Synechococcus elongatus PCC 6301: one gene and its partner. The protein of the gene in region 2 interacts with the protein of the main gene of each other region in a pairwise test. Links are inferred from orthologs where the notes say so. Each region holds a gene or a part of one and is shown on either strand. Other genes may lie near its edges. The genes, in order: ligA and leuS.

Region 1 (6,712 bases), 970 kb from region 2 along the record:
AGTTGGGAAAACCTTAGTGGGATTGGCGCGTTCCAGCGGATCGAAGGCATGACGTAGCCATTGCATCGTTTCAAGATCTTCGGAGCTGAACATGGCGGGCATATAGCAGCGCTTATCGGCACCAATGCCATGCTCACCCGAGATACTGCCGCCAACGTTGACACAGAGCTTGAGGATTTCACCCCCAAGGGCTTCAACACGCTCTAAAGCACCTGGATCATTGCGATCGTAGAGAATTAGCGGATGTAAATTACCATCACCTGCATGGAAAACGTTGGCGACACGGTAGCCATGTTTTTGGCCTAACTGCTCAATTTCATGCAGAACAAAGGGCAGTGTCGATCGCGGAATTACACCGTCTTGCACGTAGTAACTCGGGCTAATCCGTCCGACAGCAGCGAATGCAGCCTTACGTCCTTTCCAAAGTCGTAGCCGATCTTCAGCATCCGTTGCGATCGCGATCGATCGGGCTCCATGTTGTCGGCAAACTGCTTCCACATCGCGAATTTGCTGCGCAACTTCCGAAGCGCGACCATCTAACTCTGCTAGCAGAATGGCAGCCGCATCGCGGGGATAACAATCACTTTTCACCACATCTTCAACGGCATTGATGCTGAAGTTATCCATCAGCTCTAAACCCGCCGGCAAAATTCCCGCTGCGATGATGCCCGAGACAGCAGCCCCGGCTGCTTCAATGCTGCTGAAATCGGCAAGCAGTACCTGAACGGATTGCGGGAGTGGTTGTAGTCGTAGCGTCACTTCGGTGGCGATTCCGAGCGTGCCCTCTGAACCGACAAAAATGCCGCAGAGGTCGTAGCCGGGTAGATCTGCGATCGCGCCGCCGACTTGAATCACGGAGGCATCCGGCAGCACCAGTGTCAGCCCTAGGACGTGGTTATTGGTGACACCGTGCTTGAGGCAATGTACTCCGCCAGAATTTTCAGCGACATTGCCGCCAATGGAGCAAACGCTTTGGCTGGAGGGATCAGGTGCATAGAAAAAACCAGCCCCCGTCGTTGCCTGCGTCACCCAGCTATTGATCACACCGGGTTGAACGCGAACGCGCAGGTTGTCGTAGTCAATCTCTAAAATCTGACGCATCCGTGCAGTGACAATCAGCACCGAATCTTCAACCGGTAGTGCACCACCTGAGAGGCCAGTCCCTGCGCCCCGCGCCACGAATGAGAGATCAAACTGATTGCAAAGACGGACAGCAGCGGCAACTTCTTCGGTGCTACGTGGCAGAACAACAAGCGGTGGAATTTGGCGATGATTGGTCAGTCCATCACATTCATAAACCAGTAATTCTTCGCGCCGCTCAACGACTTGCTCTCGACCCAGGACTTCCCGAAAAGCTTGGGCGATCGCAGTCCAATTGGGGGCAGCAACGGCGGTCATGGGCTGGGACACAGACGAACTGTTGCCTATGCTACCCCTCTGCTTGGGCAAGCAAGTCCAGCAGTTGTGTTTCGTTGAGTTGGGGAATGTTGAGGGCGATCGCTTTTTCCAGCTTGCTTCCCGCTTCTTCGCCGGCGACAACATAGCTGGTTTTCTTGCTGACGGAGCCCGAGACTTTGCCGCCCGCCGCTTCAATCAAGGCTTTGGCTTCGTTTCGGCTCAGGGTCGGCAGCGTGCCAGTCAGGACAAAGGTTTGACCGGCCAAAGCTTGCGATCGCGGGCTCGCTGCTTCCCCATGTAGTTGCAGCCCAGCTTGCTCTAGCGCTGCAATCAGATTTTGATTCGTGGCAACGGTGAACCACTGGTGAACCGCGTCGGCGATTTCGCTGCCAATGCCATAGACAGCGGCCAGTTCGTCCGGTGTTGCTTGCGCGAGAGCCTCAGCTGAGGTGAAAGTGGCTGCCAGATTTTTGGCGTTGACGGATCCCACATGACGAATCCCGAGACCGTAGAGCACTCGCGACCAAGGTTGCTGGCGTGACTTTGCGATCGCCTGAACCAAATTCTGTGCCGACTTTTCACCAAAGCGCTCCAGACTGGCGAGGAGCGGAGCATCCAGTCGATAGAGGTCGGCGATCGCGTTGACGAGTCCTTTGCTGACCAGTTGATCGACGAGCTTTTCGCCTAGACCTTCGATGTCGAGGGCATCCCGGCTGGCCCAATGGGTCAGTGCCCCCCGCACGATCGCAGGACAGGTTGAGTTAACGCAGCGGGTGACGGCTTCTTCTTCAGGCCGTTGCACCGGCTGGCCACATTCAGGACACTTCTCCGGCAGCACGACAGGTTTAGCATCGGCCGGCCGCAGGTCAGTGAGGACGCGCACGACTTCGGGAATGATTTCGCCCGCCTTGCGCACCACGATCGTGTCGCCAATGTGTAAGTCGAGTTCCCGCAAGCGATCGGCGTTGTGGAGGGTGGCGCGGCTGACGGTGGTTCCCGCCAATGCAACGGGAGAAAATTCAGCCACAGGCGTCAGTGCTCCCGTTCGCCCAACTTGGACAGTGACGTGCTGCAGTTGGGTCGGCGCTTCGTCGGCTGGATATTTGAGGGCGATCGCCCAGCGTGGAAATTTCTGGGTGAAGCCCAGCTCGTCTTGCAGGCGGCGTGATTGCAGTTTCACAACCACGCCATCGGTGAGATAGGGCAGGTCGCGGCGGCGGGCATCCCAATCGCTGAAGTACTGCTCCACTTCTGCTAGCGTTGGGCAGGTTTGGCGGTGCGGTTCGACTCGAAAGCCCAGACTCTGAAGACAATCGAGGCTGGCGGCTTGGTCAAGGTTTGCCCAGTCATTAGGCCCTTGAATCGAGTAGGCAAAAAAGTCGAGCTGACGTTCGGCGACAATGCGAGGATCCAGTTGGCGTAAGGTTCCGGCGGCGGCGTTACGCGGGTTGGCAAAAAGAGCCTCACCATGCTTCTCCCGTTCGGTGTTGAGTTGCTTAAAGCGAGTCAGAGACAGAAAAGCTTCGCCCCGCACTTCTAACCACTCGGGCGGTTGGTCGGTTTGGAGCCGCAGTGGAATGCTTTTAATCGTGCGTAGATTCGCTGTGATTTCTTCGCCACGGGTGCCGTCGCCCCGAGTTGCACCCCGCACCAGCAGACCGTTTTCGTAGCTGAGAGCGATCGCGGCTCCATCAATTTTCAGTTCACAGACGTAGCCTGCATCAGCCGGAACATCGGGCGCGAGTTTACGCCAGCGCTGATCCCAAGACCGTAACTCTTCAGCATCAAAAGCATTTTCGAGACTGTAGAGCGGAATCCGATGCTGGACACTCTCGAAACCAGTTGCCGGTTGCTCACCCACGCGCTGCGTGGGGCTGTCGGGCGTAATCAGGCTGGGGTGTTGCTGCTCTAGATCTTGCAACTCCCGATAGAGGCGATCGTAGACCGCATCTTCCATCACCGGCTGATCGAGGACGTAGTAGGCATAGCTGGCCTGCTGCAACAGCTGTCGCAATTCGCTGGCGCGCTGGGCGATCGCGGTGGTGGTCGGGCCCGTCTGAGAAGCGGTCATGGCGTGCTGTCGTTGTCCCTCGTTCAGTATCTCGTCCCCCTTGAAAACGGGGAAATCTCTAAAGGCTGGCTCAAATCCGCGATCGCAAGGCTAAGCACAGAGAGAAGGGCGCTGAGTTCAGACTATGGCTACTTCTGAAACGACACCCAGTGTCGATCCTCGTCGTCGTCGCCTAGAGCTAGCTATCAAGCGGCAAGCGGCCCAAGCAGATGCCCTGATTGAAATTCTGCATGAAGCCCAGTCGCTCTACGGTTATCTCGATCGCGAGCTCCTGCAATGGGTAGCTGAGCAACTCGCCTTACCCCGCAGCAAGGTCTACGGCGTGGCTAGCTTCTATCACCTGTTCCAGCTCAATCCTTCCGGTCGCCACCGCTGCCATGTCTGCCTAGGCACGGCCTGCTATGTCAAAGGGTCGCAAGCCATTCTCGACTGCCTAATAGCGGAGCTAGGCATTCGCGAAGGCGAAACCACCAATGATGGATCGGTTTCCCTCGGAACCGTGCGCTGTGTGGGTGCCTGCGGAATTGCCCCCGTCGTGGTCTATGACGGTGATATTCAAGGCCGCCAAGAATCTGAAGCGGTCTGGCAACAAGTCCAAGCTTGGCAGCAGGAGGCGCACTGATGGATTGGGAAGATTTGGGGCGTTTGGCTAACGAGGAACTGACTTGCCAGAAGCCGATTCGTCTGCGCTGTTGTACAGCCACGGGTTGTCGTGCCAACGGTGCTGAGGCCGTTTTTAAAGCAGTACAGCAGACGATCGCCGATCAAAATTTGGGCGATCGCTGCGAGGCTGTCAGCGTCGGTTGCTTGGGACTCTGTGGTGCGGGGCCACTGGTGCAGTGTGATCCCAGCGATCGCCTCTACAGTGACATCCGTCCTGATCAGGCAGCGGATCTCGTTGCGGCGGCTCAAGGTGCAGCGATGGATCTACCCGAAGTTGATCAGGCTCAGCCCTTCTTTAGCCAACAACTGAAAATCGTCAATCGCCACAGCGGCTTGATCAATCCCGATCGCCTCGAAAGCTATCTGGCAGCGGGCGGCTATCGGGCTTTGATGCACACCATCTTTGACTTAACACCAACAGAAGTCGCCGAGATTATTCGCCTTAGTGGGCTGCGCGGGCGCGGCGGTGGCGGCTATCCCACCGGCTTGAAATGGGCGACCGTCGCCAAAATGCCCAGCGATCGCAAGTTTGTGGTTTGCAACGGCGATGAGGGCGACCCCGGCGCTTTTATGGATCGCAGCGTCCTAGAGAGCGACCCCCATCAAGTCATCGAGGGCATGGCGATCGCGGCCTATGCGGTGGGTGCGAACTTTGGCTACCTTTACGTGCGGGCGGAATATCCACTAGCGATCGCACGACTCAATCAAGCCATTCGCCAAGCCCGCCGCCGTGGGCTGCTGGGCAACAGTGTCTTGGATAGCCGCTTCAGCTTTGATCTCGAGGTGCGGATCGGTGCGGGTGCCTTTGTCTGCGGCGAAGAAACGGCGCTGATTCACTCAATTCAAGGGGAGCGCGGTGTGCCTCGGGTGCGTCCGCCTTATCCGGCAGAGTCGGGCCTCTGGGGTCATCCAACGCTGATCAATAACGTCGAAACCTTTGCCAATATTGCCCCGATTGTGGAGCAAAGCGCTGACTGGTTTGCGGCGATCGGCACGCCGACCAGCAAGGGGACGAAAGTTTTTGCATTGACTGGTAAGCTGCGCAACAACGGCCTGATTGAAGTGCCGATGGGCATTCCGCTGCGATCGATCGTCGATGGCATGGGTATTCCCGAAAGCCCTGTGAAAGCGGTGCAAACCGGCGGGCCTTCCGGCGGCTGCATTCCTTTAGCGCAATTGGATACACCGGTCGACTACGACTCACTCATACAACTGGGATCAATGATGGGTTCCGGCGGCATGGTAGTCATGGACGAGAACACCGATATGGTGGCGATCGCCCGCTTCTACATGGAATTTTGCCGCTCCGAAAGCTGTGGCAAATGCATTCCCTGTCGGGCAGGCACAGTGCAACTGCATGAGCTCCTCGGGAAGTTATCTAGCGGTCAAGGCACCGCGATCGATCTCCAACAGCTCGAAGACCTTTGCTATTTGGTCAAAGACACCAGTCTCTGTGGCTTGGGAATGTCTGCTCCCAACCCAATTCTTAGTACGCTGCGCTGGTTCCGTCAGGAGTACGAGTCACGCCTGATTCCAGAACGGGCGATCGCACTGACTCATTAGGCGATCGATTTAGGTCAAATTCAGCAGCGATCGCCGCAGTTGATCGAGTGCTTCACCCGCACTCAGGCGCCGGACCCAGTCACGCCCGCGCTCAGCGCCCCAGCGCCGTTCAACGCCGAAGCAACCTGTTGGGCCTGCAATACCGATGTAGACCAATCCCACCGGCTTCGTTTCCGTGCCACCATCCGGCCCCGCAATGCCGGTGATGGAAACGCCCCAGGTCGTCCCTAGGCGCTGCTGGATGCCGATCGCCATCTGTTCTGCGACGACTGCGCTGACCGCCCCTGCTTCAGCCAAAGTTTCCGCTGAGACATTGAGGAGCGATTGTTTCACACGGTTGTCGTAGGCGATCACACCGCCCCAAAACCATTGGGAGCTGCCGGGAATTGTCGTGATCAACTGACCCAAACCACCGCCGGTACAGGATTCTGCGACGGCCAAAGTCTGACCGCGATCGTGCAGGAGCGCACCGACCACCGAAGCCAAGCTGTCGTTGTCAGCACCGTAGCAATCTCGTCCTGCGATCGCCCGCAGTTCTTGCTCGATCGGCGCAATCAGGGCTACCCCTTCTGCTTCAGAGGCTGCGGCTGCCGTGATCCGTAACTTCACCTCGCCGTTGTTAGCGTAGGGTGCAACCGTTGGATTTTGCAGGTCGAAGAAGGGCGCCACTTTTTCAGCCAGTGCTGACTCGGAAATGCCCCAAAAACGCAGCAAACGACTGACCAGAATCGATCGACACCAGTCGTTTTGGTGCAGCCAAGGCACCGCTGTTTCTGTCCACATCCGGCGCATTTCAGCGGGTACGCCGGGGAAGGTCATCAGCGTTAGGCCCGATCGCGGCGACCGGATCATGCCGGGGGCGGTACCGCTGGGATTGGGCAGCAATTCGGCTCCAACCGGTAAGAGTGCCTGCTTGCGGTTGTTGTCGGTCAAGACCCGTCCGCGCCGCGTAAATTTTGCCTCAATGTCAGTGATGACTTCGGGGCGTTCAGCCAAGTGCGTCTCGAAGCAAGCTGC
Region 2 (12,863 bases):
CAAGCTGACCCTCTTGCTCGCTGTAGCCACATTGCTCAGTACATCGGGTCTGCGCCTGCTACAGTCTGCTTCGACTCGGCTTGAACGGTTACAAGAACTGGATGCAGAACTGCAACTGACGGAAAGACGGGTGCAGATCTTAAAAAACGATTTTGCGCGAGTCTTCTCGACCGCTGAAGCCCGAACCGTGATGCAAGAGCAGGGCAACTGGATTCAGCCGGGTCAGAAACGAATTGTGTGGCAGGAGTCCAGCCCCGAAACCAGTCGTTAGGATGGCGCATAGACCCCCTCTCTGCGTCCTGTTCCATGACTGCGATCGCTCTGCCTCTCGATGATTTAAGCCCCGAGAGTTACGTTGTTTTGGGCTTGGCAACTTGCTTCCTCAAGCAACCGGAGGGGATGCAAGAGCTGACAATTATTGAGCCAATCCCGGCGGCCGCGTTGGGTGCTTTGTTTGCGGGTGTGCCGACGGCCTATCAAACCGCGATCGCCACCACCCTCGCGGATTGGCTAGATCTGACGGATTGGCAACGGCCTAGGGATTGGCCGGAAACCGCGCAGCTCTGCTCCGACTTTCACGAACGCCTTTTGGCCGCGGCCAGAACGTATCGCCGCGACCCACAAACCCGTGAACGCTTGCCTTTGGGCGATCGCTACAGCGATTTCCAATATTCACTGGAACGCAAGCGCATCTTGAATGCAGCGCCGGTGGTGCGTCCTGAAGACAACGTCAAGCAGCACGCCTACACGCATCAAGTCCTATAACACCGCTTTCAGCCTGAGGAGGGGCGATCGCGGCATCTACTGAGATTTTGTCTGAGCGATCGCCTTTGATTGGATCGACTCAAGATTGATCCAACAAGTTTGGATAAACTTTGGGTCAGCAGCGAATCAGGTCTAAGTCATTGCGTGATCAGACCTTAACCTGAGTTCTAGCGATGATTCGCAGACTCAGTGAGTACCCAGTCCGGTCGCAGCACTTGGGCACCCCGCAAGTAGGGATGCTCGATCGGCGGCTGATCTTCGGGGCAGTTGAAATGCAGGAGCAGACGAATACAGCGCTCGAGACTGCCCTCCACATACATTTGCTGCACATCTAGCAGCGGCACATTCTGCCAGCCAGCCCGCTGACGAGCAACAGCAGCCGGAAACATGGCATCGAGGTCGCGAGTGACTGAGAAAGTCAGGCTGACAATATCGTCGGGGTTGAGAGGATTGCGGCGCTCCAGCTCGTCTAAAAGCTCACTGACTGCTTCGCGCATGGCTTCCGCCGTGTTTTCACGAACGGTGGTTGCACCTCGAATCGCTTTGACCCGCCACGACACGGCCTATCCTCCTGGGCAATCATCCCTCCAGAGTATCCCGTGATTCAGTCCAGACCTCAAGGACGGTAGAGCCAGAGCGGTTGGCCAGCGGCCGTCAGTTCAAATTCCAGCCAGTCAAGGCCAGCACCAACCTGCCCCAGCGGTAGCAACCGGCGAGTGAGAGGTTTCGGTTCTTCGATCGGAGCGAGGGTTGCTTTTTCAGGATCGAGTCCCACCAATTCCGCCGCCCAACGCCGAGCATCTTCTTCAGTGCCAAGGCGATCGATCAAGCCTAAACTCAGCGCTTGCTCACCGGTAAAAATTCGGCCATCGGCAAAGCTTTTGACGGTTTCTACGGTCAATTGCCGCGCATCAGCCACGGTTTGAACAAACTGCTGGTAGCTGATGTCGATCAAGTTTTGCAGAATCTCCTTTTCGTTGTCAGTTAGCTCGCGATCGAAGGAGAGGATGTCCTTATAGGGGCCAGACTTGATCACCTTGAAGGAGACGCCAACCCGATCGAGCAGGCGCTCAAGGTTGTTACCGCGCAAAATTACACCAATGCTGCCCGTGATCGTGCCGGGGTTGCTGACGATTTTGTCGGCTCCCATGCCGATGTAGACTCCGCCGGATGCCGAAATATTGCCAAAGCTAGCGATAACTTTGGTCTGATGCTGGCTGCGCAGTCGTTTTAGGGCTTCGTAGATTTCCTGGGAGTCACCGACGGTGCCGCCTGGGCTGTCAATCCGCAGCAGCAGTGCCGGATAGCCCCGTTCCGCCACAGTCTTCAGCGATCGCAACAACCGTTGACGGGTCCCACCGGCGATCGCTCCCGACACTTCGATGCGAGCAATTTGCTTGCGGGCACGACGCGGGAATGGCCAAACCATAGGGAACCCAAGAATGCTGAATTCTTCTGATTGTAGAAAATCCCCGCTAGGAGGGGAGCCGAAACCGGCGATCGCGGCCTTGTTAGAATGAGCGCCGACCTTTCCGCCATTGCTATGCCTGCTGCTGGGCCGCCTGCGCTTGCCAAAACTCCGCTTCTGCTGGCGCCCTTTTTCCTTTGGGGAACGGCCATGGTAGCCATGAAAGGTACGACCGACCACACCACTCCCCTCTTTTTGGCCACCGTGCGACTGTTGCCGGCTGGCATCCTGGTCCTGCTGGCTGCGGCTTGGTTGGGACGGCCCCAACCCCAGGGTTGGCGGGCTTGGGCCTGGATTGGGCTCTTTGGCCTGGTGGATGGCACCCTTTTTCAAGGATTTTTGGCTGAGGGGCTAACCCGCACCGGAGCAGGCATTGGTTCCGTCATGATCGATTCGCAGCCGCTGATCGTGGCGCTGCTGGCCTACTGGCTGTTCGGCGAGCGGATTGGCCTTTGGGGCTGGCTGGGGCTAGCGATCGGTATTGTCGGCATCAGCCTATTGGGGTTGCCTGAGACGTGGTTATTAGCCCTGGGCGATCGCCTCTTACAGGGGCTGCATATTCCCGTCCAGTTGGTTGGCCCCGCGATCGCAGAACTCTGGCCCACCGATCAAAGCTGGCTGAGCGCCCTCTTCAACAACGGTCGCTGGCTGATGTTGCTGGCAGCGCTTTCCATGGCTGTCGGCACCATCCTCAGTCGCTATGTCTCGCGCTGGGCCGACCCAATCGCGGCAACCGGCTGGCACATGATCGCTGGGGCTATTCCTTTGGTCTTGGGCAGCTGGAGCCTCGAAAGCCAACAGTGGCAGCAACTCGGCCTCAGTGACTGGCTGGCCTTGAGCTACGCCACCCTCTTCGGCAGTGCGATCGCCTACGGGCTATTTTTTTACTTTGCCGCCAGCGGCAGCTTGACAAGCCTGAGTGCGCTGACCTTTTTGACGCCGGTCTTTGCACTGTTATTTGGCAATCTCTTCTTGGGTGAAAAGCTGGGCATGATCCAATGGGTCGGGGTCAGCCTTAGCCTGGTCAGTATTTTGCTGATCAGTCAGCGGGATTGGTTGACAGCCCGAGGCTGGAAAACCCGACTCCAGCCCGCTGTTATCGATCCGGCTCTACCTGAAGTCCCCGATCGCTCAGCCCAGTAGCAGCATCCCCAGCTTTTCCTAACCGCGATCGCGCCAGCATCCCTCGGAGGCGTCTCTATGACTGCCCACCGTTTTCTGTTTGTATCAACACCCCGTCGGCCCCTTGGGGTCGGGGCGAGGGGGCGGTGTTGAACTGACCCTGCCCAATTTAGCCAAGGCTCTGACCCCAGCGAGGGGCACCAAGTCAGCGTGCTCGCGCCGGCTGGATCGGTGCTGCCCGATTTGCCGCTGGAAACGGTGCCTGGGACTTGGCAAAGCACGGCTCAAAGTCACGGGCGCGCCACTCCTGCTGAGATTCCTGCTGAGAGTGTTTTAGCCCGGCTCTGGGATCGAGCTCACCAGCAGCAAACCGACTTTGACCTGATCCTCAACTTCGCCTACGACTGGCTACCGCTATATCTGACGCCGTTTTTCAAGATGCCTGTCGCCCATTTGATCAGCATGGGATCCCTATCTGAGGTGATGGATCAGGCGATCGCCACAAGCCTCGATCGCTATCCCGGCAGCATCGCTGTCCACAGTCTGGCTCAGGCAGCAACCTTTCCCTTTGGCGATCGCTGCCTTTGTATCGGCAATGCCCTTGACCTAGCAGCCTATGGGTTTAACCCAGAGCCAGAGCCGGTCTTGGGCTGGGTAGGACGGATTGCACCAGAAAAGGGCCTAGAAGATGCCATTCAAGCCGCTCAACAGGCTGGCCTCCCGTTGCGGGTCTGGGGTGCCCTGACTGAACCCGACTATTGGCAACGACTCCAACAGCAGTTTGGCGATCGGGCCGTCAGCTATCAGGGCTTCGTCAGTACCGATGAGTTGCAACGTGGCTTGGGCCGCTGCCAAGGCCTGTTAATGACCCCAAAATGGGTGGAAGCCTTTGGCAACGTCGCCATTGAAGCCCTCGCCTGTGGCGTACCAGTGATAGCCTATGCCCGCGGCGGACCCTTGGAAATTATTGAGCAGGGCAAGAGTGGCTGGCTGGTAGAACCCGATCAACAGGCTGCTCTCGTCAACGCAATTGGGCAACTGTCTAGCCTCGATCGCGCTTACTGTCGAGCCCAAGCCGAAGCACGGTTTTCCTTGGCTGCGATGGGTCAACGTCTAGAAGCGTGGCTACTCCCCCTCTTGTCCCGAGCCCGAGGCTTCTAGTTGCGATCGCATTTCGGCATCGGGCAGTAGCGCCAGCAATTGCCCAGCCGTGACGGGGACTTCAATCACTTCGCTGAGGGCAGCCGCCAAGGCAACGCATTCAACCTCAATTTGGCGATCGGTCAATTCAGCTTGCCCTTCAAAAACCTTCCGCAGCAGGGCACTCCGATCAGCATCGGTACTGGGGAGGGCAGCAATCAGAGCATCGGTCAGCTCACTCAAGGTCTTGCGGGATTCCCGCGCCTGATCCGCCAAGAGGGTCCGCAGGTAACGCCCAAACCAAGGCACCAAATACTCGCGGGACTCATCTCCCTGCACATGCTCAAGGCTAGCTTCAAGGCGATCAAGCGCTCCCCGAATGGAGCTGATCAGCTCATGGGGTGGAACAGACCGCTGCTCGAGTTCTGGCTGGGTAAAGGTTTCATCCCCACTCAGAGTAGCGTCTAGCTGCTCTAGAGAGAGTTCAGCCAGCCGCGCTAGCCTTCGCATTAGGCCCCAACGAATTTCCCAAGGATCAATTTCCCCCGATTCATATTTGTTGATCAGGGTAGGCGAGACACCTAGTAACCGCGATAGCTTACGCTTCGAGAGGTTCTCAGGAGCAGGCAGCATATCTGCGAAAGGGCGCAGCGAGCGGCCTGCTAGGTTAGCGCGGATTTGTTGAACGAGGCGAGCAAGTCGCAAAGCTCGCTGCTGACTATCAATCTCGAAATTGCTCGAAGGCATCAACAACCGGCCAGGAAGAGTTTACAACCGTTCAATAATAATTCTCTCTAGGCAAGTTGGACAGTATTTAGGGCTAAAAAAGTACTAGATAGGGAAATCATCTTTTGTTTAGAAAGAGTGGCTTTTAAAATTTCCCAGCTTTGAGAATGATACGACACCAGGCACACCAGAGACCCTGCATTTAAACTCTGGGATCACTCGGTTGAAATCCTAGAGATAGGAGCCCAACTAAGGACTCCAGAACTCATAGTTGTCTCTTTAGTGCTGATTTAGGGTGAAGCGATTACAAAATTGACCAACTTGCCTGGAACAACGATCACTTTGCGGATTGTTTGACCGTCCAGCCAGCGTTGGGCAATCTCAGAATTCTTTGCCAACTGTTGGAGCTGATCGCGGTCGGCAGAGGCAGGTACGGTGATTGTGCCCCGCGTTTTACCCATAATTTGAATCACCAAAGGAATTTCATCGACGATGAGTGCCGATTCATCCAAGACGGGCCAGCCTTCAAGGTGCACCGATCGCTCGCCACCCAGCTGCTGCCAAAGTTCCTCGGCAATGTGAGGGGCAAAGGGTGCCAGCAGTAGTACTAATGTCTGCACGCCTTTCAGATAGGCCGGACTCCCAGGCATGGGTGCATCGTTAAGTGCATTGGTCAGCTTCATCAGCTCCGCAATCGCCGTATTGAGCTGATAATCTTCTTCCAGATCCTCAGTGAACGCTTGGATCGCCGTATGCACAGCGCGGCGCAGATCCTTTTCGGCCTTATCGTCTGCTGCGGTCGTTGCTTCGACTTGGCTGGCTGTTTGCACCAGACGCCAAACCCGGTTTAAGAAGCGGAATTGACCTTCAACATCGGCATCATCCCACTCCAAATCCTTCTCGGGCGGCGCTTTGAAGAGGATGAACATTCGCGCCGTATCGGCGCCATAGCGATCGAGGACTCGGGCTGGATCGACGCCGTTGTACTTCGACTTCGACATTTTCTCGAAGAAAACTTCGAGGCGATCGCCTGTATCAGGATCGACCGGCTGACTGGGATCGCTAATGCGATCGCTGGGCACGTACTTACCGGTCTTGGGATTTTTGTAGGTCAACCCCTGCACCATCCCTTGGGTCAGCAGCCGCTTAAATGGCTCATCGAAGCTGAGGAGGCCGCGATCGCGCAGCACTTTAGTGAAGAAGCGCGAGTAGAGCAGGTGCAGAATTGCATGCTCAATGCCGCCAACGTACTGATCCACCGGCAACCAGTCGTTGACCTTGTCCTTGGTGAAGGCAATTTCTGGATTGCTGGCGTCGCTGTAGCGAAGGTAGTACCAAGACGAACACATGAAGGTGTCCATCGTGTCGGTTTCGCGCCGCGCTGGTTTGCCACAACTTGGGCAAGTGGTCGTCACCCAATCTTCCAGTTGCGCTAGTGGCGAAGGGCCACGCCCGCTAAACTGCACCGAGTCAGGGAGCTGCACCGGCAGATCGGCTGCTGCCACAGGGCCGCAGTCGGGGCAATGGACAATCGGAATCGGGCAGCCCCAGTAGCGCTGACGGGAGATCAGCCAATCACGCAGGCGATATTGCACATGGGCTTGGCCCCAGCCTTGTTCTTCGGCAAAGGCGATGATCTTGGCTTTCGCTTCAGTTGAAGACAGACCATCGAACTGGCCGGAGTTGACCATCACACCCGCTTCAGTGAAGGGAGCCGGCCAAGGTTCCGCGATCGCGCCTTCTGTCGGTTGAATCACCGGCTGCACTGGCAGGCCATACCGCTGGGCGAAGGCAAAGTCGCGACTGTCGTGGGCAGGAACACCCATTACGGCACCCGTGCCGTACTCAACCAAAACGTAGTCGGCAATCCAGATCGGCACCGCCTGGCCCGTAAACGGATTAGTGACGAAGCCGCCCGTGGGCACGCCGCGTTTGGGGCGATCTTCTGCTGTCCGCTCTAGTTCGCTGGTTTGGCTGACTTCCGCTGCAAAGGCTGCCACTGCAGTTTGCTGTTCTGGCGTCGTTACCTGTGTCACCAACGGATGTTCCGGCGCCAGCACCACGTAGCTGACGCCGTAGACCGTATCGGGACGGGTCGTAAAGACTTTGACGCGATCGCTGGAATTGACGATCGGAAATTCCAGATAGGCACCGGTGGACTTCCCAATCCAGTTGGCCTGCATCAAGCGCACGCGCTCCGGCCAGCCAGTCAGCTGATCGAGGTCTTGCAGCAGCTCCTCGGCGTAGTCCGTGATTTTCAGGAACCATTGCTTGAGCTGGCGGCGCTCCACTTTGGCACCCGATCGCCACGATCGCCCCTCACTATCGACCTGCTCATTCGCCAACACAGTCTGATCAATCGGGTCCCAGTTAACCGTGGCTTCCTTCTGATAGGCCAGCCCCGCCTCAAAAAACTGCAGGAACAACCATTGCGTCCAGCGGTAGTAGTCCGGCGAGCAAGTCGTGACCTCGCGATCCCAGTCGTAGGACAATCCCAACTGCTTCAGTTGCTCGCGCATCTGCGCGACATTCTGATAAGTCCAATCGGCGGGTTGAACACCGCGATCGATCGCTGCATTCTCAGCGGGTAGACCGAAGGCATCCCAACCCATCGCATGCAGCACTCGGAAGCCTTGCCGGCGTTTGACCCGCGCGATCGCATCTGTGATGGTGTAGTTGCGCACATGGCCCATGTGCAAGTTCCCCGAAGGATAGGGGAACATCGACAGGGCATAAAACTTGGGGCGATCGTCCGCTTCGGGAGTGCGATCGAGCTGCGCAGCGGCCCAGGACTGTTGCCACTTCGTTTCAATTGCCTGGGGATCGTAGCGGCTGTCCACCGAAACTCCTTGGTATTCTTGCGAGCGTGAATTGGCACCATTTTGCATTTTCGCACAATGCCTCAGCAGTCCTCTCCAGCACCGCTCTCGGTCTTCGTCTACGGCACGCTGCAGCCAGGTCAGCATTACTATCAAGTGCTCAATCTGGAGCCATGGCTCGTTGCAGCCGTCCCCGCTCAAGTACCGGGGAGGGTCTATGCACTGCCAGCGGGCTATCCGGCCCTCACTGAAGAAGAGGGTTGGGTACGGGGCGTGCTTCTGCAGTTGCGATCGCCGGACCTCTTGGATCGACTCGATGATCTAGAAGGCTATGCTCCCAATCGCGATCGCAGTCTCAATCTTTATCAGCGCTGCTGGGAACCGGTCTACGACCTTCAGCAACAGCCACTCGGGGAAGCTTGGCTCTACCGCATGGCAATCGCAGAAGTGACACGTCAGGGGGGAATCGCTGTAGCAGATGGCTACTGGAGCGCAGCAATTCAGGCCGAACTCTGGGGCCAGAGCCTGTGATTAGCGGCGGCTGGCCGGCAGAAATGCAGCCGGTTTGACCCGATTGTTGGGATTGCGGGGCAGTTCGATCACCGGTTCATCCAGCGCCAAGAAAAGCGGCTCACCCGTAGGATAAGGAGCCATCACCGGATCGCGATTGGTAGCGGTACGAACACTGAATTCAGGCACTAAAGAATTACCGACTGCCACTGCTACCATCGCCGCCAAACCAGTCGGAATGGCCCAACGTTGCCAGCGGCGACGACGGACTCGGGGATCAGCAAAGACAGCCGCCGCGATCGCTTCGGCACTGCGATCGCTACTGATCACAGCCGATCGCTGCCGCGACCAGACCTGCTGCAGCTTTCGCAGTTGGGCAAAGGTGGCTTGAGCATCCGCATCTTCTGCGAGCCACTGCTCAACCTGTTTCCGTTCAGTAGCCGTGACAGCATTGTCGAGATAGGCGCTCAACAGTTCAAAACATGGCTCTGAGGTCCGTTCGAAGGATCGTTGCTCAGACACAGGCGTCAACCTCTGGGTTTGCGTTCACAGCTTTTAGCCCTAATTCCTATCCTAAACAGGACGACAAGGAAGTTTAGGGCTTCTTAGAAGAGTTTTAGATAACCGCTGAGTTGGTCTTGGAGACGCTGGCGGGCGCGGGCGATGCGAGATTTCACAGTCCCGAGAGAAACCCCCGTTGCGGCAGCAATCTCTTCGTAGGCCAAGCCTTCGATTTCGCGCAGCACGATCGTGGTGCGGAAACTTTCAGGCAACCCCGCGATCGCTCGCCGCAATTCGTTGTAGAACTCTTGTTTTTCCAACTCCTCGTCTGGGCCTGCCTGCTCGGTTGGCAGTTCCCAATCCAGCTGATCGTTGCCGATTAGGCGGGGGGCATCCAGCGAGAGGGCCGGCTGGCGACGCTTGCGCCGCCGCAGCTCGTCGTAGAACAAGTTAGTGACAATGCGGCTGAGCCAGCCTTTGAAGCTGCGAGGTTCCTGCAGATTTTTGAGATTGCGATAGACGCGAATCCAGACTTCCTGCACCAGATCAGCCCGATCTTCCCAGTCGGGCGCTAGGTGATAGATCAGGCGCTCCACGTGGTTTTGGTAGCGCCGCACCAGCTCCGTAAACGCAAGGCGATCGCTGGGCTGTTTTTGGCAGCGCAGCACCAGTTCATCGAGCGGAAGCTGATCAGCGGAGAGGGGCAAGCGAGAACCTGTAGCCTCGGAATTAGACCAAGTACAGGGAACAGATGCAGTCATGAACTCAGACGCCTGTCAATTGCAGCTTTTGACGACTCTGGGCTGCAAAAGTTCCCTGTCATGGGGTCATCCTGCCATGTTGCTGCGGGGTTGAGCGATGCCTCAGAGCCAGTCTATGGGCAGTCCCTTAAACGGGAAGGCGCGATCGCTCGGCTTAGTCAATCCGCTTGGCATCTGCCCTGGACTGGCAACAGTAGCCGATCGCGGTGCCACTGGGATGTGGGCTGGGCAACCAAGAGGTTCTAGCTCACCCAGACAGGAGTTAGAGCTAGTGAGATAGTTGTCGGTACAGGAAAAAGGCAGGCAGGCTAATCGTCGGGAGCCAGCATCTGCAACAGCGGTGCCACTTGCAGGAGTAGTGGCTGGCGATCGCGACCGACCTCTGTACTTGGCCCCGACGATCGCAAACCAAAACCCAAGGAGATAGCTTCGCTAACCCGTGCTGCAATCAGAGCTTGATACTGCTGCAGGCCCAGCTGGCGGAGGGTTTGAGCCTGATCGAGGCTGGTGGCGTAAAGCGGCGGCAAGCGATTGAGGGCGTGGACGACGATCGCAGGCAGATCAAGGGTGACTTCCTCGCGCAACTCAAAGGCACTCACTTGAGCGATCGCTTCTGAGAAAACCAGCTCTTCCATCAGGTTGAATAGCTGCTGCCGAGGCACCACGATCACTTCGCCGCTGCGCAGAGCACTAATCAAACGGCGCAAGGCCAACTGCTGCAGTTCCGACAGCGCCGTTGCTTGATCGCAGACTTGGTTGACGCTGGCTTCGAGGGCTGGCGTCAGAAAGCCCAGACGCAGAGCTTCATCCACGCACTGTTCTAAGGCGATCGTCATCAGTTCAGTCCTCGCTGTAACCATGGTGTGGGATCTACCGATTCACCCAGCACATAAAAGCCCCAGTGCAGGTGCGGGCCCGTAAAAGCGCCCGTATTGCCTACGGTGCCAATGACGTCGCCGGCCTGGACAAACTGGCCTTCGCGAACGTTGATGCGGTTGAGGTGAATCAGAATGCTGGCAATGCCCTGACCATGGTCAATACCGATCGTGTTGCCATGGACTTCAAAGCCCTGTTGCTCGTAGCCGACCAAGGCGATCCGGCCAGCCGCAGGCGCTCGCACTGGAGTTCCGGTGGCATCGGCGTAGTCAAGACCGCGATGGAAGTAGTCTTCAGCAAACACGCCGTTGTAGTAGCGGCGCACGCCATAGCCCGTGGAGATGCGACCAGGGGCTGGGCGGCGCAAGGGGCCAGTCCAGAATAGTTCCGGCGTAATCAGTGCCTTGAAGGCATCAACACGATCGAACTCGAAGTCTGTGCCCAAGTCGGACTTACCAGGCGGCAGCCAGATCCGCTGCACCGGAAAACTGCGGCGTGCCACTTCGATCGGGATGCGGCGCGCTTGGGTCGCTCCTTGCACCGTTAGTAAATAGCCGCCGGTTTTCAGAACAGGTGTTGTCGGAATTAGGGCGCGATACTGGCCTGCACCGATCCCAAATACAGGAATTGTGCGGGGGCCAAAGCGCACTTGAGGCGGCGTTTCAGCCGAGGACTGGATGCTGACTTGCAGGGTTTCGCCCTGTCGCGGTGCCAGCGGCGTCACGGTTGCCGTCAGCACGTCGGTGGGCTGAACAATCACTGGTGTGAGCGCCACCACTGAGAGAAATGAGGGGAGCAGAGGACGCAGCATGATGGAGTTCCCGATCGCGTAAGCCAGCAGTGATTTCGCGAAGACTGAGTCGGGCGATCGCCTCTAGAGGAGGGGTCGCAGCGACACGAGCGCCGCTCGCCACAGGATCACCGTTTCTTCTTGAGGGGTTTTGAGGCAGAGGCAGTCTGGGTCTTGCCAGAGCAGCCGCGCCTGCCAGATATCACCGCTGTTGAGTTTGACTTCTAGAAATACCTGCTCGCGAATGTATTGCTGTAGAAGTCGAACACTGGGCAGGCTGGTATCGAGCAAGGCCACAGAAATTGTAGGGAGCGCTAGCGACCGCAGCTTAGCACCCTGACCCCACCTCTGCAGCGATTGCAGCAAATCCAAGGCCACGATCGCCGTAGGATCGAGACCGTGGTTTGTCCCCAGCAGTTATGTCTCTGCAGTTCGCGAAATATCACGGTCTTGGCAATGATTTCATCCTGGTGGACAACCGCGAGTCTGGGGAACCAAGGCTAACCCCGGAGCAAGCAGTGCAGGTCTGCGATCGCAACTTTGGGGTCGGTGCGGACGGCGTCATTTTTGCGCTGCCCGGCAGCGGCGACAGCGACTATGTCATGCGGATCTTTAACTCTGACGGTTCAGAACCGGAGATGTGCGGCAACGGCATCCGCTGTTTGGCCAAATTTTTGAGCGAGCTGGATGGCGGGGCTCAATCCCGCTATCGCATTGCTACCGGTGCTGGCTTGATTGTGCCAACGCTAACCGAGACTGGCTTAGTCACTGTCGATATGGGGCCGGCTTACCTCAAACCAGTTGAAATCCCGACGACGCTGACAGGTACTGGCGATCGTGTCGTCGAAGCAGACTTGGAAGTAGGCGATCGCCCTTGGAAGGTCACAACCGTCAGCATGGGTAACCCCCACTGCATTACCTTCGTCGAGGATGTTGCGGCCGTTCCCTTAGCGGAGATCGGGCCACTGTTTGAGCATCATCCTGTCTTTCCCCAGCGCACCAATACTGAGTTTGTCGAGGTTGTCCGGCCCGACTACCTGAAGATGCGCGTCTGGGAGCGAGGGGCTGGCGCAACCCTAGCCTGTGGAACCGGAGCTTGTGCCACCTTGGTCGCGGCTGTCCTGACCGGTCGGAGCGATCGCCAAGCGACGGTGGAACTTCCGGGCGGGCCGCTACAAATTGAATGGCGAGAAGACGGTCATCTGTTTATGACTGGCCCGGCAGTTAAGGTGTTCAGCGGTAGCATGGAACTAGCTGCCTAATTGCTGCCAATCATGTCGGAGCCTGCCAGCGTCAACTGTGCCGTGGATTGTCTTGAGGGATGCGTCTTGGGCGATCGATGCCCGGGTCGACCGTTTCAGGAGGATGCTGAGCGCTTCATCCGC

The links.
Region 1: the proteins of leuS (region 2) and ligA interact in binary tests that used the Escherichia coli proteins (3 or more experiments, as listed by UniProt). The link is inferred for Synechococcus elongatus PCC 6301 from one-to-one orthologs.

Annotation. Positions count from the first base shown.
Region 1 is NC_006576.1:1,344,108-1,350,819, reverse strand. Bases 950-3,907 are described here. They hold ligA (NAD-dependent DNA ligase LigA), read right to left. Parts: upstream 3,470-3,907; coding sequence 1,430-3,469; downstream 950-1,429. Other genes in these bases: hoxE (bidirectional hydrogenase complex protein HoxE), read left to right, coding at 3,594-3,907; SYC_RS06550 (FAD-linked oxidase C-terminal domain-containing protein), read right to left, coding at 950-1,398. Also shown: more of SYC_RS06550, read right to left, coding at 1-949; more of hoxE, read left to right, coding at 3,908-4,091; SYC_RS06535 (NuoF family protein), read left to right, coding at 4,091-5,695; SYC_RS06530 (competence/damage-inducible protein A), read right to left, coding at 5,705-6,712. UniProt on the Escherichia coli protein: DNA ligase that catalyzes the formation of phosphodiester linkages between 5'-phosphoryl and 3'-hydroxyl groups in double-stranded DNA using NAD as a coenzyme and as the energy source for the reaction.
Region 2 is NC_006576.1:2,314,090-2,326,952, reverse strand. What follows is about bases 5,311-8,488. They hold leuS (leucine--tRNA ligase), read right to left. Parts: upstream 8,110-8,488; coding sequence 5,512-8,109; downstream 5,311-5,511. Other genes in these bases: SYC_RS11510 (gamma-glutamylcyclotransferase family protein), read left to right, coding at 8,119-8,488. In the rest of the region: SYC_RS11550 (hypothetical protein), read left to right, coding at 1-271; SYC_RS11545 (hypothetical protein), read left to right, coding at 307-765; aroH (chorismate mutase), read right to left, coding at 933-1,325; signal peptide peptidase SppA, read right to left, coding at 1,382-2,194; SYC_RS11530 (DMT family transporter), read left to right, coding at 2,309-3,376; SYC_RS11525 (glycosyltransferase family 4 protein), read left to right, coding at 3,566-4,516; SYC_RS11520 (helix-turn-helix domain-containing protein), read right to left, coding at 4,481-5,242; more of SYC_RS11510, read left to right, coding at 8,489-8,571; SYC_RS11505 (anti-sigma factor family protein), read right to left, coding at 8,572-9,072; SYC_RS11500 (sigma-70 family RNA polymerase sigma factor), read right to left, coding at 9,156-9,812; SYC_RS14065 (hypothetical protein), read left to right, coding at 9,903-10,058; SYC_RS11495 (late competence development ComFB family protein), read right to left, coding at 10,121-10,648; SYC_RS11490 (M23 family metallopeptidase), read right to left, coding at 10,648-11,499; SYC_RS11485 (Hfq-related RNA-binding protein), read right to left, coding at 11,563-11,775; dapF (diaminopimelate epimerase), read left to right, coding at 11,898-12,740; SYC_RS11475 (hypothetical protein), read left to right, coding at 12,753-12,863.